2 regions of the Rothia sp. QJM3NY_36 genome follow, and region 2 is predicted to be linked to the other one. Evidence: predicted binding sites of a transcription regulator. Region 2 holds the regulator's gene; the other holds the start of a gene.
The links. Region 2 encodes LexA, which represses DNA repair genes until DNA is damaged. Its sites were predicted from a motif close to TCGAACANNTGTTCGA; they were not measured.
Positions count from the first base shown of each region.

Region 1 (8,845 bases), 490 kb from region 2:
GGGCGCGGGTGGCCGTGCACGAGGGCGTGGCCCGCGGTGGAGACGGCGCCACCGAGCTGGCCGACGCCGTGGCCGAGGCCTGCGAGCAGCCGCACGAGCTGGTGCCCACCTACGCCCCCGAGGATTCCCTGACGGACAAGCTCGACGCCGTGGCCCGGAAGGTCTACGGGGCCGACGGGCTGGAGATCGCCCCGGCGGCTGCCCGCCAGCTGGCCCGCTGCGAAGAGCAGGGCTACGGGGACCTGCCCGTGGTCATCGCCAAGACGCACCTGTCCCTGACCGCGGATCCCACCCGGAAGGGCGCCCCCACGGGATGGCGCCTGCCCGTGCGGGAGGTGCGCCTGGCCGCCGGGGCCGGCTACGTCTACGCGATCTGCGGGACCATGCGCACCATGCCGGGGCTGTCCGCCTCCCCGGCGGCCGAGCGCATCGGGCTCGACGCCGACGGCGCCGTGCACGGGCTGTTCTGAGCCGGTTCAGGCGCGACGACGCCCCGTCGACCGCTCGCACGAGGGCGGTCGACGGGGCGTCGCGGCGTCGTCGGGAGGGCGGGGGAGGGATCAGCGATCGGCCGAGACCACGCTCCCGGCTGCCGATCCGCGGCTCACCAGCCGCGCCGCTCCCACTCGTCCAGGTGCGGGCGCTCGGCTCCCAGAGTCGTGGACTCGCCGTGACCGGGCAGGATGAGGGTGTCGTCGTCGTAGACGTCGAAGATCTTGGTGCGCACATCGTGCAGCAGGGCGCGGAAGGCCTCGGGAGAGTCGGTCTTGCCCACCCCGCCGGGGAACAGGGAGTCGCCCGTGAAGATCACGGTGCGCCCGGCCGGGTCCTCGTAGGCCAGGGCGATCGAGCCGGGGGTGTGCCCGCGCAGCTCGATGACCTTGAGGGAGAAGCCCTCCAGATCCGCGGTGTCCCCGTCCTGGAAGGTGATGTCCATCGGCACGTCGATGTCCTGCTCGTCCCGCGCCCCGCAGGCGGTCAGGGCCTCCGAGCGGGAGCGGATCTCCGCCAGCGCCCGCACGTGATCCCAGTGCGAATGCGTGGTCACGATCAGCTGCACGTTGCCGCAGCAGGTGCAGGACCCGGAGACGTCCTCGCGCCCGGCGGCCACCAACCCGGAGATCCGCTCCGGCTCATCGGCCGCGTCGATCAGCAGCTGGGCCCCGGTGGAGCGGCAGGTCATCAGGTACACGTTGTTGTCCATCGAGGAGACGCTGATCCACCGGATCGTCACCTCGGACAGGTCGAGCTTCTCGGTCGCGAGTGCCATCATGCGCACGATTCTAGGGCCCCGCGGCCCCGCCCCCGCAACACGCGCGTGACGCACGCGCAACGCGACCGCCCCTCCGCACCCGTGGACCCGCGCCCGTGAGCCTCGGACACGCCGCGACCCCTGCCGGGCTCATGGGGCGCGGAAGGGGCGGGCCGGTGCGTTCGCCGGTGAGGGAAATCCGCCCGGCGGTCGTTCCGGACAGCTTCGCGAGCCGTAGAATAGATCTTCGAATGCCCGGCGACCGCGCCGCCCCCAACCCGGAAGGGAGCCCTCCCGCACCCATGAGCACCACCGCCGCCGCGCCCGCCGCGGGCGCCCAGGACCCCACCGAGATCATCGTCAAGGGGGCGCGGGAGAACAACCTGCGCACCGTGGACCTGCGGATCCCCCGCAACGCCATGGTGGTGTTCACCGGTCTGTCCGGCTCCGGCAAGTCCTCCCTGGCCTTCGACACCATCTTCGCCGAGGGCCAGCGCCGCTACGTCGAATCCCTGTCCGCCTACGCCCGGATGTTCCTCGGCCAGGTGGACAAGCCCGACGTCGACTTCATCGAGGGCCTGTCCCCGGCGGTGTCCATCGATCAGAAGTCCACCTCCAAGAACCCCCGCTCGACGGTCGGCACCATCACCGAGATCTACGATTACATGCGCCTGCTCTGGGCGCGCATCGGGCACCCCCACTGCCCGGTCTGCGGGGAGCCGATCGAGAAGCAGACCCCGCAGCAGATCGTGGACCAGCTGATGACCCGCCCGGAGCGGACCCGCCTGCAGGTCCTCGCCCCGGTGGTCCGCGCCCGCAAGGGCGAGTTCCAGGACCTGTTCTCCTCCCTGGCCCAGCAGGGCTACTCCCGGGCCGTGGTGGACGGGGAGCAGATCCGACTCACCGAGCCGCCGAGCCTGAAGAAGCAGTACAAGCACACCATCTCCGTGGTCGTGGACCGCATCGCCATCAAGGACTCCGCCCACCAGCGGCTCACGGACTCCATCGAGACCGCCCTGGGTCTGGCCGAGGGGCGAGTGACCATCGACTGGGTGGACGAGCCCGAGGACTCCGAGGCGCGCAGCCGCACCTACAGCGAGAACCTCGCCTGCCCCAACGGCCACGAGCTGGGCCAGACCGAGATCGAGCCGCGCTCCTTCTCCTTCAACAGCCCCTTCGGCGCCTGTCCCGAGTGCGACGGCATCGGCTCCCGGCTGGAGGTCGACGAGTCCCTGGTGGTCCCCGACCCGGAGAAGACCCTGGGGGAGGGGGCCATCGCCCCGTGGTCCCAGGGCAAGTCCACCACCGAGTACTGGCTGCGTCTGCTCGGCGGGCTCGGCCGGGAGGTCGGCTTCGACCTGAACACCCCGTGGGAGGAGCTGCCGAAGAAGGCCCGCCGGGCGATCCTGCACGGCAAGGACTTCAAGGTGGAGGTCGCCTACCGCAACCGCTTCGGCCGCGAGCGGCGCTACACCTCCGGCTTCGAGGGCGTCTACGCGTACATCCAGCGCAAGCACGAGGAGACCGAGTCCGACTGGGCCAAGGACCGCTACGAGCAGTACATGCGCCAGACCCCGTGCCCGGCCTGCGGCGGCGCCCGGCTGAACCCGACGATGCTCGCGGTGCACGTGGGCGGGAAGTCCATCGCCGAGGTCACCGCGATGCCGATGACCGGGGCCCAGGAGTTCATGGCCGGGCTGCGCCTGGATGAGCGCGAGCGGCACATCGCCGAGCAGGTGCTCAAGGAGATCAATGCCCGGCTGCAGTTCCTGCTCGACGTCGGCCTGGACTACCTGACCCTGGACCGGGCGGCCGCGACCCTGTCCGGCGGGGAGGCCCAGCGCATCCGCCTGGCCACCCAGATCGGCTCCGGGCTGGTCGGGGTCCTCTACGTCCTGGACGAGCCCTCGATAGGCCTGCACCAGCGGGACAACCGGCGGCTGATCGAGACCCTGACCAAGCTGCGGGACATGGGCAACACCCTGATCGTCGTGGAGCACGATGAGGACACCATCCGGGAATCCGACTGGGTGGTCGACGTCGGACCCGGCGCGGGCGAGCACGGCGGGCGCATCGTGCACTCCGGGCCGTACCGGCAGCTGCTGGAGAACCGGGAGTCCCTGACCGGGGCCTACCTGTCCGGGCGCCGTCAGATCGCGGTGCCCGCGCGGCGGCGCCCGGTGGACCGCAAGCGGATGGTGAAGGTGGTCGGGGCGAAGGAGAACAACCTGCGCGACGTCACGGTGTCCTTCCCCCTGGGCGTGCTCACCGCCGTCACCGGGGTCTCCGGCTCGGGCAAGTCCACCCTGGTCAACGACATCCTCTACACCGCGCTGGCCAACCGGCTCAACGGCGCCAAGCAGGTTCCGGGTCGGCACCGGCGGGTGGAGGGCCTGGAGCACCTGGACAAGATCGTGCACGTGGATCAGAGCCCCATCGGCCGGATGCCCCGCTCCAACCCCGCCACCTACACGGGGGTCTTCGACCACATCCGGCGGCTGTTCGCCGAGACCAACGAGGCCAAGGTGCGCGGCTACCAGCCGGGGCGCTTCTCCTTCAACGTCAAGGGCGGGCGCTGCGAGGCCTGCGCCGGGGACGGGACGCTGAAGATCGAGATGAACTTCCTGCCCGACGTGTACGTGCCGTGCGAGGTCTGCCACGGGGCCCGGTACAACCGGGAGACCCTGGAGATCCGCTACAAGGGCAAGAACATCGCCGAGGTGCTGGACATGCCCGTGGAGGAGGCCGCCGAGTTCTTCTCCGCCTTCACCCCGATCGCCCGGCACCTGAACACCCTCGTCGACGTCGGGCTCGGCTACATCCGGCTGGGTCAGCCCGCCCCCACCCTCTCCGGGGGTGAGGCCCAGCGGGTCAAGCTCGCCTCCGAGCTGCAGAAGCGCTCCAACGGGCGGACCATCTACGTGCTGGATGAGCCGACCACGGGCCTGCACTTCGAGGACATCGCCAAGCTGCTCAAGGTCCTGCAGTCCCTCGTGGACAAGGGCAACACCGTCCTGACGATCGAACACAACCTGGACGTCATCAAATCCGCGGACTGGATCGTGGACATGGGTCCGGAGGGCGGCTCCGGCGGCGGGCAGGTCATCGCCCAGGGCACCCCGGAGCAGGTCGCCCAGGAGCCGGGCAGCCACACCGGGCGCTTCCTGGCGGAGATCCTCGGGGCCGACGACGACGGGCACGGCGCGTGAGCGGCGCTCCCGCCGGATCCGTCCCGGCGGTGCTGTTCGACCTGGACGGGACCCTGCTGGATCCGGCCGGGGCCATCACCGAGACCATCGCCGAGGCCATCCAGGCCCAGGGCCATCCGCGCCCGGAGGAGGCCACGCTGCGCCGGTTCGTAGGGCCGCCCGCCTCGGTGGGCCTGGAGCGGCACACGGACCTCTCCCCGGCCGAGCGCCGCGCCGCCCTGGCCGCCTACCGCGAGGCGTATCCCGCCCGGGCTGCCCGGGACTCCCGGCTCTACCCCGGGGTGGCGCAGCTGCTGCGGGACCTGCGCGCCGCGGGGGCCGCGGTGGCCCTGGCCACCCAGAAGCCGCAGCCCAGCGCCGAGCGGATCGCCGCGCACTTCGGGCTGGACGCCCTCGCGGACGTCATCTCCGGGGCGAGGGATGAGCTGCGCTCGGAGACCGCCCACCTGCCCGTGGACAAGGCCGGGGTCATCGCCCGCGCCCTGGACCTGCTGGCCCGGCGCGGGCTGGCGGCCGATCCGCGGCGCACCGTGATGGTCGGGGACCGGGAGTACGACGTCGAGGGCGCCCGGGTCCACGGCCTGGACTGCGTCGGGGTGGCCTGGGGGTTCGCCGCCCCCGGAGAGCTCACCGCACACGGGGCCGCCGCCGTCGCGGAGGACGTCGACGCGCTGCGGGCCCAGCTGGCCCGGCGCTGCGACCTGCGGCTGGAGGGGACGGGATGACCTCGCCGCCGTGACGTGCCGCGCCCGGGGGTGGGAGCCGGTGTCGGGGAAATGTACAGTGTTCATGACACGCGCACCACACCGGCGAGGTCGCCGGCTCGGATGAGGGAAGGACCCTGACCAGACCCATGGAGAAGCTGTACCGGCTGACGCAGACGGCCGTGACCGGCCTGATCAAGACCGTCTTCCGGGCCAGGGTCACCGGTCTGAAGCGCTTCCCCGCCTCCGGTCCCGTGATCGTGGCCTCCAACCACCGGGCCTTCCTGGACTCCGTCATCATCTCCGCGCTCATGCCGCGGCGGGTGGCCTTCCTGGCGAAGGCCGAGTACGTGAACTCCCCGGGGTTCAAGGGTCGGCTGATGAAGCGGATCTTCGAGCTGATCGACATCATCCCCGTGAACCGCGCGGATCAGATCGAACGGCTCAAGGCCCTGGAGATCGGCCTGGAGCGCCTGGAGCGCGGCGGGGTCTTCGGGATCTACCCGGAGGGCACCCGCTCCCTGGACGGCTACCTCTACCGCGGCAAGATCGGGGTGGCGTGGCTGGCGCACATGACCGGCGCCCCCGTCGTCCCCGTCGGGCTGATCGGCACCGAGCGGATCCAGCCGCCCGGCACGAAGCTGCTGCGCCCGGTGCGCTTCACGGTGCGCGTCGGCGAGCCGATGAGCTTCGAGAAGCTCGGCGAGAAGCAGTCCGGGGCCCAGCGGCGGGCCACCACGGACGCGATCATGGACGAGATCGCCCGCCTGTGCGGGCAGCCGCGCAAGAACGAATACAACACCTCGCCCTCCCTGGCCAAGGACGCCGGCGCCTGACGTCCCGCGGGGAGGACCCGGTGCCCGAGCACTCAGGAGGACACCCTTCCCATGGCCGATCCGGCGACCTACCGGCCCCGCACGGGGGACATCCCCACCGACCCCGGCGTGTACCGCTTCCGGGACGACGTCGGGCGGGTCATCTACGTGGGCAAGGCCAAGAACCTGCGCAACCGGCTGACCAGCTACTTCGCCAAACCCGAGCAGCTGGCGCCGAAGACCTACGCGATGGTCCACACCGCGGCCGGGGTCGAATGGACCGTGGTGGCCTCCGAGCTGGAATCCCTGCAGCTGGAATACACCTGGATCAAGCAGTACACCCCGCGGTTCAACATCAAATACCGGGACGACAAGTCCTACCCGTACCTCGCGGTGTCCATGGCCGAGAAGTACCCCCGCGCGCAGGTGATGCGCGGGGAGAAGAAGAAGGGCACCCGCTACTTCGGGCCGTTCTCCCAGGCGTGGGCCATCCGCGAGACCCTGGACGCCCTGCTGCGGGTCTTCCCCGTGCGCACCTGCTCCGGGGCGGTGTTCCGCCGCGCCGAGCAGCAGGATCGGCCCTGCCTGCTCGGGTACATCGACAAGTGCTCCGCCCCGTGCGTCGGGCGCATCTCCGCGGAGGACCACCGAGAGCTGGCCGATCGACTCTGCCGGTTCATGGCGGGGGACTCCGAGCGGTTCATCCGGGAGCTGACCCGGCGGATGCACCGGGCGGCGGAGGAGATGGACTTCGAGGTCGCCGCCCGGCTGCGCGATGACATCCAGGCCCTGCGCACCGCCTTCGAGCGCAACGCCGTCGTGCTCTCGGATTCGGTGGACGCGGACCTGTTCGCCTTCCACGAGGACGAGCTGGAGGCCGCCGCCCAGGTCTTCCACGTGCGCGGCGGGCGCATCCGCGGCCAGCGCGGGTGGATCGTGGAGAAGGTCGAGGACCTCACCCCGGGGGAGATGGTCGAGCAGCTGCTGCAGCAGGTCTACGGGGAATCGGCCGTGACCCTGGCCTCCACCCCGCATGAGGACGAGACCAGCGCCCACGAGATCCCCCGCACCGTGCTGGTGCCCGTGCTGCCCAGCAACCGCGAGCAGCTGGAGCAGTGGCTGACGGGACTGCGCGGCTCGCGTGTCCGGATCTCCGTGCCGCAGCGCGGGGAGCGGGCGCAGCTGATGGGCACCGTCGCGGACAACGCCAAGCAGTCCCTGATGCTGCACAAGTCCCGCCGGGCCGGGGACCTGACCACCCGCAGCGCCTCCCTGCAGGAGCTGCAGGAGGCCCTGGGGCTGCCGGACCCGCTGATGCGCATCGAGTGCTACGACATCTCCCACGTGCAGGGCACCAACGTGGTGGCCTCCATGGTGGTCTTCGAGGACGGGCTGCCCCGCAAATCCGAGTACCGCAAGTTCTCCATCCGCGGGGAGGCGGCCCGCGACGACACCGCCTCGATGCACGACGTCATCACCCGCCGCTTCAAGCGCCACCTGGCGGATCAGGAGGAGCGGGCCCGGGCGGGGGTGCGCACCGGGCAGATCGACGCCGAGCAGGCCGGGGCCCCGGAGCCGCAGCGCTTCGCCTACCCGCCCAATCTCGTCGTCGTGGACGGCGGGCCCCCGCAGGTCGCCGCGGCCCGCCAGGCCCTGGACGAGCTGGGGATCTCCGACGTCGCGGTGGTCGGGCTGGCCAAGCGCCTGGAGGAGATCTGGGTGCCGGACGACGACTTCCCGGTCATCCTGCCGCGCGCCTCGCAGGGGTTGTTCCTGCTGCAGCGCCTGCGCGATGAGGCCCACCGGTTCGCGATCACCTTCCACCGCTCCAAGCGCGGCAAGGCCATGCTCTCCTCGGCCCTGGACGGGATCCCGGGGCTCGGGGCCGCCCGCCGGGATGCGCTGCTGGCGCAGTTCGGCACGCTGCAGGCCATCCGGGAGGCCGACGTCGAGCAGCTCACCCGGGTGCGCGGGATCGGGCCGAAGCTGGCCGAGGCCGTGCAGGAGCACCTGCGCGCCGAGGAGCCGGAACCGGCGCCGGATCCGCAGCCGGAATCGGCATCGGGACCGGCACCGGCCGCCGACGGCGCCTGATCGGGGCCTTGGGGCCCTGGGGTCTTGGGGCGCCGGAGTATCCTGGAGGGGCAGCCGCGTCCCGCTTCCCCCGTCCGGGGACGCGCCCCTGACCACAGGCACGACCCAGCAGGAGACGAGCACCCGGTGACCTCGCAGCAGCCCCCCTCAGCATCCGCCCCACAACCGCCCCGCGACCGGTCCGAGACCCCCGCCCCCGACGCCGGGAATGATCCGCTCGTGCCCCAGAAGCCCGCCGCCCAGTCGGAGATGCTCGTGATCACCGGGATCTCCGGGGCCGGGCGCTCGACCGCCGCGCACACGCTGGAGGACAACGGCTGGTACGTCGTGGACAACCTGCCGCCGCAGATGCTCACCCCCCTGGTGGATCTGGTGGCGCGCAGCCCCAAGGCCATGCCGCGCCTGGCCGTGATCATCGACATCCGGGGCACCGCCCTGTTCGAGAACTTCCGCGAGGCCCTGGACGTGCTCAACGCCGCCCCGGTCGAGTACACGGTGCTCTTCCTCGACGCCTCGGATCAGGCGATCATCGCCCGCTACGAGGCCCAGCGCCGCCCCCACCCGCTGCAGGGGGAGGGGCGCATCCTGGACGGGATCCACGCCGAGCGGGAGCTGCTGGCCGATCTCAAGCGCCGGGCCGACGTCGTGCTGGACACCTCGGAGTACAACGTGCACGAGCTGTCCAAGGTCATCTCCCGCACCTACTCGGCCACGGGCCCCTCGGTGGTGAACCTGACGGTCATGAGCTTCGGCTTCAAGTACGGGGTGCCG
Region 1 is NZ_CM149658.1:1,296,780-1,305,624, reverse strand. It holds gene AC0VXQ_RS05720 (formate--tetrahydrofolate ligase) at 1-470, shown strand, start outside; gene AC0VXQ_RS05715 (MBL fold metallo-hydrolase) at 605-1,273, opposite strand; gene uvrA (excinuclease ABC subunit UvrA) at 1,555-4,461, shown strand; gene AC0VXQ_RS05705 (HAD family hydrolase) at 4,458-5,186, shown strand; gene AC0VXQ_RS05700 (lysophospholipid acyltransferase family protein) at 5,315-6,001, shown strand; gene uvrC (excinuclease ABC subunit UvrC) at 6,053-8,074, shown strand; gene rapZ (RNase adapter RapZ) at 8,324-8,845, shown strand, end outside.
Region 1: the regulator LexA is predicted to act here: its motif matches at 1,488-1,503, upstream of uvrA (excinuclease ABC subunit UvrA).

Region 2 (8,845 bases):
GTGGTCTCCCGGCTGCACGAGTGGGACGCGGAGATCCTGTCCACCGCGTTCGAGGAGGACGGGACCCGGATGAGCGTGCTGGTGCGGGAGGAGACCGCCCCGGAGCTGCAGCCCTACGCCGTGACCGCCCCGTGAGCAGCACCAACCCGGACCCCACGCGAGGCTCGGCACCCGCGGAGGCCGCCGAGGACGTGCACGCCCCGACCGGTGCGGAGCCGGAGACCCTGCCCGGGGCCAAAGACGCCCTGGCGCTGCTGGACACGGCGATCGAGCGCACCGGCGGGCAGCGCCGCGACGGGCAGCGGATCATGGCAGCGCACGTGGCCCAGGCCCTGCAGACGGGGCGGCACCTGCTGGTGCAGGCCGGCACCGGTACCGGCAAGTCCCTGGCCTACCTGGTCCCGGCCATCCAGCACGCCCTGGGCGCGGACAAGCCCGTCGTCGTCGCGACCGCGACCCTGGCCCTGCAGGCGCAGATCGTCGGCCGGGACGTGCCCCGGTTGCTGGAGACCCTCGAGGATCGCCTCGAGGGCGAGGTGGAGGTCGCCCTGCTGAAGGGGCGCAGCAACTACGTGTGCCTGCACAAGCTGGAGGGCGGCTACCCGGAGGATGAGGACCCGGACGCGCTGTTCAACCTCAACAGCCAGGGGCAGGCCGCCAGTGGGCATCCCCGTCCCGCCCCGGACTCGCTGGCCGAGGAGGTGGTGCGCCTGCGCGCCTGGGCGGACTCCACGGACACCGGGGACCGGGATGACCTGCGCCCGGGCGTCTCGGACCGGGCCTGGCGGCAGGTCTCGGTCACGGCCTCGGAGTGCCTGGGGCGCCGCTGCCCCCTGGTGGAGGAGTGCTTCTCCGAGCGGGCCCGGCAGCGGGCGGGGGAGGCCGACGTCGTGATCACCAACCACGCGCTGCTGGCGATCAGCGCCTTCGAGGGGATCGGGGTGCTGCCCGAGCACGACGTCGTGGTGGTCGACGAGGCCCACGAGCTGGTGGACCGCGTGACCGGCGCGGTGACCGGCGCCCTGTCCCCGCTGATGGTCCGCTCCGCGGCCCGGGCGGTGCGCACGAACACCCAGGCGGCCTCGGAGCCGCTGAGCTCCGCGGCCGAGGCCCTGGAGCAGGCCTGCTCCGGCCGGCCCGCCGAGCTCATGCCGCAGGGGCTGGAGCCGGGGATCGCCCGGGCCATGGAGCAGGTGCGCGACGCCGCCCGGGCCGCGCTGTCCGACACCAAGGCCGACGCGAAGGACTCCGACGCCGGGCGCCAGACCGCCCGCGCCAAGCTCACCGAGGTCCTGGAGCTGGCCGAGCGGATGCTCAGCGCGGACGGGCGCTTCGAGGTCGTGTGGATCTCCCGGGCCGGCGGCTGGGAGCCGGGACGCGGCTACGTCAGCGCCGCGGACACGGACCCGGCCACGCTGCATGTGGCCCCGCTGTCCGTGGCCGGGCGCCTGCGCGAGGGGCTGTTCCAGGACCGCACGGTGGTGCTGACCTCGGCGACCCTGGCCATCGGCGACTCCTTCGATCAGGTCGCCGGCTCCCTCGGGCTGCAGGGGGAGAAGGCCCCGGCGTGGGAGGGGCTGGACGTCGGCTCGCCCTTCGACTACCCGAAGCAGGGGATGCTCTACGTGGCCCGGGACCTGCCCAAGCCGGGGCGCGGGGTCTCGGAGGAGCAGCTGGAGCGGATCCTGCAGCTGGTGGAGGCCTCCGGCGGCGGGGCGCTGGGATTGTTCTCCTCGCGTCGCGGCGCGCAGCAGGCCGCCGAGTACGTGCGCGAGCACTCCGACCTGCCGGTGCTGGTGCAGGGGGAGTCCTCGCTGCGCGGTCTCGTCGAGCGGTTCACGGCCGAGGAGGACACGTGCCTGTTCGGAACCATGAGCCTGTGGCAGGGCGTGGACGTGCCGGGGCCCTCCTGCCGCCTGGTGCTCATCGATCGGATCCCGTTCCCGCGCCCGGATGATCCGCTGGCCACCGCCCGGGCCCGGGCGGTGGGCCGGCGCGGGGGCAACGGCTTCATGGCGGTCTCCGCCTACCACGCGGCGATCCGGCTGGCCCAGGGGGCCGGGCGCCTGATCCGCTCCCGCGAGGACCGCGGGGTCGTGGCTGTGCTGGATTCCCGGCTGGCCACCGCCCGGTACGGCGGGTTCCTGCGGGCGGCCCTGCCGCCGCTGTGGACCACGGACCGCCTGCCCGTGGTCACGGGGGCGCTGCGGCGGCTGCACGCGGGCTGAGGCGAGGGCCTCAAAGCCCGGACTCAGACGGCGCGCAGCACCGAGACGACCTTGCCCATGATGCTGGCGTGATCGCCGAGGATCGGCTCGTACTGGCGGTTCTGCGGCAGCAGCCAGGTGTGCCCGTCGCGCTGTCGGAAGGTCTTCACGGTGGCCTCGTCATCGAGCAGGGCGGCGACGATGTCCCCGTTCTGGGCGGTGTTCTGCTGGCGCACCACGACCCAGTCGCCATCGCAGATCGCGGCCTCGACCATCGAATCCCCGCGCACCTCGAGCATGAACAGCTCGCCCTGGCCCACCAGCTGTCGGGGCAGGGAGATCGTGTCCTCCACGTGCTGCTCGGCCGTGATCGGCACACCGGCGGCGATGCGCCCCACCAGCGGCACGCTGATGTTCTGCCCCTGCTCCTCCTCGGCCTCCGGCGCGGCGGTGGGGAACAGCGGGACCACGTCGGCTGCGGCCTCGGCCGTCGGCTGCGCGCTCGGGGCGGGGTCCGACTGCTCCTCCTGCGCGGGGCCCTGCCCGGAGGGGCGGATGTCGGTGCGGCGGGGTTCGGCCAGCACCTCGATGGCCCGCGGCCGCTTCGGATCGCGGCGGATGTAGCCCAGGGCCTCGAGCCGGGAGAGCTGGTGGGTGACGCTGGAGAGGCTGGACAGCCCGACGACGTCGCCGATCTCGCGCATCGACGGCGGGTAGCCGTGCGCGCTGATCGAGGCGGAGATGGCCTCCAGGATGGTGCGCTGGCGCGCGGTGAGGGGCTTGCGGGCGGAGGCCTCGGCTCCGTGGGGGGCTGCTCCGTGCTCTCGGGCCACCGTCGGGTCCTTCCTGGAGGTGTTCGATCTGTCAGTCCGGGGGTGTGGACTGCTCCCATCAGCGTAGGCGAGACCGCGTGTCGGATCAAACACATGTTCTAGTCCCTCGACAGTCTTCGATCGCCCTGGTAGAACAGATGTGCGAACTCGAACACGTCTTCGAAGGCGATCGAGCGTCAATCACCGCTAGGAGGCCGCCATGAGCATCGCGCTCACCGCACCCCGCCCGTTCCGCATCGGGTTCCGCACCGGGCCGCGCCGGGGTGCCCATCCGGCAGGCGCACCCGCCTGCACCCGCCCCGCCTGCGCCCGTCCGGCCGCGCGCCGCACCCGGCTGCTGCGCCGCCGTCCGGAGCGCGCGGCCCGCCCGACGCTGCGGCTCACCCGGCGCGGACGCCTCCTGCTCATCGGCCTGCCGGTGCTGCTCGGGGCCGTCGCGGTGCTGGCCGGGGCCCTGCTTCTGGTGCTGAGCCCGCAGGCCCAGGCCGGCGACGCCGCGCCGAGCGGGGCGCAGACCCGCGTCGTGGTGGTCTCCGCCGGGGACACCCTCTGGAGCCTCGCACAGGAGGCGGATCCGGAGTCCGACCCGCGGGCCGCGGTGGAGCGGATCGTGGACCTGAACGACCTGCAGGACAGCGCCGTGCGGCCCGGCCAGCGCCTGGTGGTGCCGCAGCCGGAGACCGCCGCGCCGTGAGACCGCAGGGTTCCGGGTTCACGCGAACGGGGACTCCACTAGGATGGCACCGTGAGTGATGCAGCCAGCCCCGATGCGGAAGCCGCCATCCTGGATTCCCTGCCGCTGCGAGATGACCTGCGCGGCCACAGGGCCTACGGCGCCCCGATGATCCAGGTGCCCTACGCCCTGAACGTCAACGAGAACACCCATCCGCTGCCCGAGGAGCTGATCCGGGCGATCGGCAGTGCGGCCGCCGAGGCCGCGGCCGGGCTGAACAGATACCCGGACCGGGACTTCCCGCAGCTGCGCCGCGAGCTGGCGGACTACCTCGGCCACGGCATCACCGAACGCCAGGTCTGGGCCTCCAACGGCTCCAACGAGATCCTCCAGCAGCTGCTGCAGGCCTTCGGCGGGCCCGGCCGCAACGTGCTGAGCTTCGCGCCCACCTACTCCATGTACCCGCTCCTGGCCTCCGGCACCAACACCGAGTACATCGCCGGGCGGCGGGCCGCGGACTTCACCCTCTCCCCGGAGGATGCCGCGCGCCAGATCCGCCAGCACCGGCCGACCGTCACGATCCTGTGCTCACCCAACAACCCCACCGGCACGGCACTCTCCCCGGAGACCATCCTGGCCGCCTACGAGGCCGTCGAGGAGCTGGGCGGGATGCTCGTGGTGGATGAGGCCTACGCGGAATTCGCCCGCGATCCGGACACCACCGCGCTGTCCCTGCTGCCCGGGAGGCCCCGCCTGGTCGTCAGCCGCACCATGAGCAAGGCCTTCGCCCTGGCGGGGGCCCGGGTCGGCTACTTCGCCGCGGATCCGGCCGTGGTCGAGGCCGTCATGCTGGTGCGCCTGCCCTACCACCTCTCCGCGGTGACCCAGGCCGTCGCCCTGACGGCGCTGCGCCACCGGGACCAGCTGCTGGGGCAGGTCGGACGCATCCGCGAACAGCGGGACCGGATCGTGACCCGTCTGGAGCAGCTGGGTCTGGAGCCGGCCGCCTCGGACTCCAACTTCGTCTTCTTCGGGGGCCTGTCCGATGCCCAGGGCCTGTGGGAGGACCTGCTGGGCGACGGCGTGCTGATCCGCGACGTCGGGATCCCCGGGCACCTGCGGGTCACCGCCGGCACCGAGGAGGAGACCACCGCCTTCCTGGACAGCCTGGAACGGCACCTGCCCGACCGCCGCTGAGACCACCCCCGCCCCGGGCGCCCGGATCTCACGGGCCCCGCGGGGCGCGCCGACCCACCGCCGACACCGCTACGGAGCATCGAATGCAGACCCCTGACGCCCAGCCCGCCCGGGCGGGCGGCCGCACGGCCTCCCTGACCCGCGCCACCAGTGAGTCCACGGTCCGGCTCAGCCTGAACCTGGACGGCACCGGCGTCTCCCGGATCAGCACCACCGTGCCCTTCTACGACCACATGCTCACCGCCCTGTCCAAGCACTCGCTGATCGACCTGGAGGTCGAGGCCAGCGGAGACACCGAGATCGACGTGCACCACACCGTCGAGGACACCGCGATCGTGCTGGGCGAGGCCCTGCGCGAGGCCCTGGGCGACAAGCGCGGCATCCGCCGCTTCGGCCAGGCCACCGTGCCCCTGGACGAGGCCCTGGCCCGGGCCGTCGTGGACATCTCGGGGCGGCCCTACCTGGTGCACGAGGGGGAGTCCGAGGCCTTCGCCCACCACCTGATCGGCGGGCACTTCACCGGCTCCATGGTCCGCCACGTGCTCGAGGCCATCGCCTACCACGCCGGGATCTGCCTGCACGTGGACCTGCTGCGCGGCCGGGACCCCCACCACATCGCCGAGGCCCAGTTCAAGGCCCTGGCGCGGGCCCTGCGCGAGGCCGTCGAGCCGGATCCCCGCGTCCCGGAGGCCATCCCCTCGACCAAGGGGGCGCTGTGAGCACCACTGGATCGCAGCCCGTGAAGCCCACCGTCACCGTCCTGGACTACGGGGCCGGCAACGTCCGCTCGGCCGTGCGCGCCCTGGAGACCGCCGGGGCCGACGTCGTGCTCTCCCGGCGCCCGCAGGACGTGCTGGAGGCCGACGGCCTCGTGGTCCCCGGCGTCGGGGCCTTCGGCGCCGTCATGGACGGCCTGCGCGCCGTGGATGCCCCGCGGCTGATCGGACGCCGGGTGGCCGGCGGCCGGCCCGTGCTGGGCATCTGCGTGGGGCTGCAGGTCTTCTTCGAAGCCGGCACCGAGCACGGGGAGCACACCGAGGGACTGGGGGAGTGGCCCGGGACCGTGGAGAAGCTGCCCGGAGACGTGGTCCCGCACATGGGCTGGAACACCGTGCGCCCGCCGGAGGGCAGCCGGCTGTTCGCCGGGATCGAGCGGGAGCGGTTCTACTTCGTGCACTCCTACGCGGTGCAGCGCTGGGAGTTCACCCAGACCAGCCAGCACATCCGGCCCCCGCAGGTCACCTGGGCCGAGCAGGGGGTGCCGTTCATCGCCGCCGTGGAGAACGGGCCGCTGAGCGCCACCCAGTTCCACCCGGAGAAGTCCGCGGACGCCGGGCTGCGGCTGCTGCGCAACTGGCTGGACACCCTGCTGCGCACCGGCCGGATGGCCCCGCGCGGCCCCGAGTCCGAGGAGGACTTCCCAGACCCCGCCCGGGCGCAGGAGACCGCGCCCGCCGTCGACGCCGAGGAGGGCGAGCGCGCATGAGTCCCCTGACCTCCGGTCTGCTGCTGATGATCTTCGGGGCCTTCCTCGTCGGCGGCGGCATCTCCTTCCGCCGGCAGAAGCTGCCGCTCATCGCCCAGGTCGTGCTGTGGATCCTTGGCGCGGCCTTCTTCGCCTACGGCCTCTACGTCGTCACCCTCGACTGAGCGCCGGGCGCGGCCATCCCGCCCGCGCCCGCGCGCACCATCCGCAACGAACAGGAGCACCATCCCGATGAGCACCCCCCGCCTGCAGCTGCTGCCCGCCGTGGACGTCGCCGGGGGCCAGGCCGTGCGCCTGGTCCAGGGCGAAGCCGGCACCGAGACCGGCTACGGCGACCCCGTCGAGGCGGCCCTGGCCTGGCAGGAGGCCGGTGCCGAATGGGTGCACCTGGTTGATCTGGACGCGGCCTTCGGGCGTGGGGAGAACACCGAGGTGCTGCGCCGGGTCGCCGAGCGGGTGCGGCTGAAGATCGAGCTGTCCGGAGGGATCCGGGATGATGCCTCGCTGCGCCGGGCCCTGAGCCTGGAGCCCGCCCGGATCAACCTCGGCACCGCCGCCCTGGAGGACCCGGAGTGGACGCGCCGGGTCATCGCAGAGCACGGGGAGCGCATCGCCGTCGGGCTGGACGTGCGCGGCACGACCCTGGCGGCCCGCGGCTGGACCGAGGAGGGCGGGGACCTGTGGGAGGTGTTGGACCGGCTCAACGCCGACGGCTGCGCCCGCTACGTCGTCACCGACGTGACGAAGGACGGCACGCTGCGCGGGCCCAACACCGAGCTGCTGGCCGAGGTCGCCCGGCGCACGGATCGGCCGGTCGTCGCCTCCGGCGGCATCTCGGGGCTTGCGGACCTGGAGGCGCTGCGGGCCATGGTCCCGCACGGGGTCGAGGGCGCGATCGTCGGCAAGGCCCTGTACGCCGGGCGCTTCACCTTGGCCGAAGCCCTGGACGCGGCGGGGCGGCCCGAGGCATGAGCCCGCGGGAATTGCCGGCTCACATCCAGGCGCAGCTGCGCAGCGCCGGCCGGGAGACGGACACCGGCGGGCAGCCGTGGAAGGGCCGCAACCTGGGGGAGGGGACCTCCCACACCCACGCGTATCCGCAGGACGACGGTCTGACCCCCGCCCCCGTGGCCGAGGCCCTGGAGGCCTTCGCCCGGGCCGAGATCCCCGAGGAGTCGGTGCTGGAGGCGCTGCGCGGCACGCGCCTGTTCGCCCCGGTTCTCGCCGAGCTGTCCCAGGCCCACGTGACCGAGGACGGGCTGGTCTCGGACAAGGAGTCGGAGATGGCCCTGGTCTCCATCAGCGCCCCGGACGGGCGGCGGGCCCTGCCCGTGTTCACCAGCGTGGACGCGCTGACCTCCTGGCATCCGCAGGCCCGGCCGGTGGCCGCCGAGGCCCGGCGCACGGCGCTGGCCGCGGTGGAGGACGGCAACCAGCTGCTGGTCCTGAATCCGGGCACCGATCTGGTCTTCGTCCTGCGGCGTCCGGGGGTGTGGGCCCTGGCCAAGGGCGAGCCCTGGCTGCCGTCCTACTCGGATCCCCAGGTGCTGGCCGCCCTGCAGCGCGCGGCCGCGGGGATCCCGCAGGCCCGAGGCGCGCAGATGGCCCCCGGGGCCGGGGTGGCGGCCCGCGACGCCGAGGGTCGGTTGCTGCCCGGCGGCGGGCCCGGCCCGGAGCTCAGCGTCGAGCTGCTGCTGGTCCCCGGCCTGGACCGGGCGGGCCTGGACGCTGCGTCGGAGACCTTCCGGGCGGCCGTGGCCGCGGACCCGCTGCTCGCCGAGCGGATCGACTCCCTGGAGATCCGGGTGCGCCCGGTCGAGGACCGGGAGCCGCGCCCGGCGGGCTAGAAGACCGGGCCGGTCAGGTTCTCTCCGGGGCCCTTGCCCGGGGCGTCCGGGGCGAAGGAGGCCTCGCGGAAGGCCAGCTGCAGGGAGCGCAGGCCGTCGCGCAGGGGCCCGGCGTGCTGGGAGCCGATCTCCGGGGCCGCGGAGGTGACCAGCCCGGCCAGGGCGATGATGAGCTTGCGGGCCTCGTCCAGATCCTTCAGCTCCGCGGCGTCGGGCCCCTCGGCCAGGCCGCATTTCACGGCGGCCGCGCTCATCAGGTGCACCGCGGTGGTGGTGATGACCTCCACGGCGGGGACCTCGGCGATGTCGCGCATCTGCGCGTTCACGGCCTGGATCTGCTCGGCGCTGGGCTCCGGGGCGGCCTCGGGGGCCGCGGCGGCATCCGTGCCGCCGGGGAAGCGGTGCACGCCGGGATCGGGCTGGGCGTCGGCGGGATCCTGCGCGGCAGAGGAGGGGCGGGGTGTCTCAGTCATGGCCCCCACTGTCGCACATCGGGGGCCGTCGCGCCGCCTCGGGGCGAGACCGGCGCAGGGCAGACAACGGGGCGGCCATGGTGTAGAGTGTCAGGAGTTTCCAAGCGGGGATCTCGATCTCCCACCCGC
Region 2 is NZ_CM149658.1:805,119-813,963, forward strand. It holds gene hflX (GTPase HflX) at 1-135, shown strand, start outside; gene AC0VXQ_RS03505 (ATP-dependent DNA helicase) at 132-2,228, shown strand; gene lexA (transcriptional repressor LexA) at 2,252-3,040, opposite strand; gene AC0VXQ_RS03515 (LysM peptidoglycan-binding domain-containing protein) at 3,240-3,734, shown strand; gene AC0VXQ_RS03520 (histidinol-phosphate transaminase) at 3,786-4,910, shown strand; gene hisB (imidazoleglycerol-phosphate dehydratase HisB) at 4,994-5,629, shown strand; gene hisH (imidazole glycerol phosphate synthase subunit HisH) at 5,626-6,396, shown strand; gene AC0VXQ_RS03535 (hypothetical protein) at 6,393-6,560, shown strand; gene priA (bifunctional 1-(5-phosphoribosyl)-5-((5-phosphoribosylamino)methylideneamino)imidazole-4-carboxamide isomerase/phosphoribosylanthranilate isomerase PriA) at 6,628-7,368, shown strand; gene AC0VXQ_RS03545 (SseB family protein) at 7,365-8,243, shown strand; gene AC0VXQ_RS03550 (DUF1844 domain-containing protein) at 8,240-8,716, opposite strand.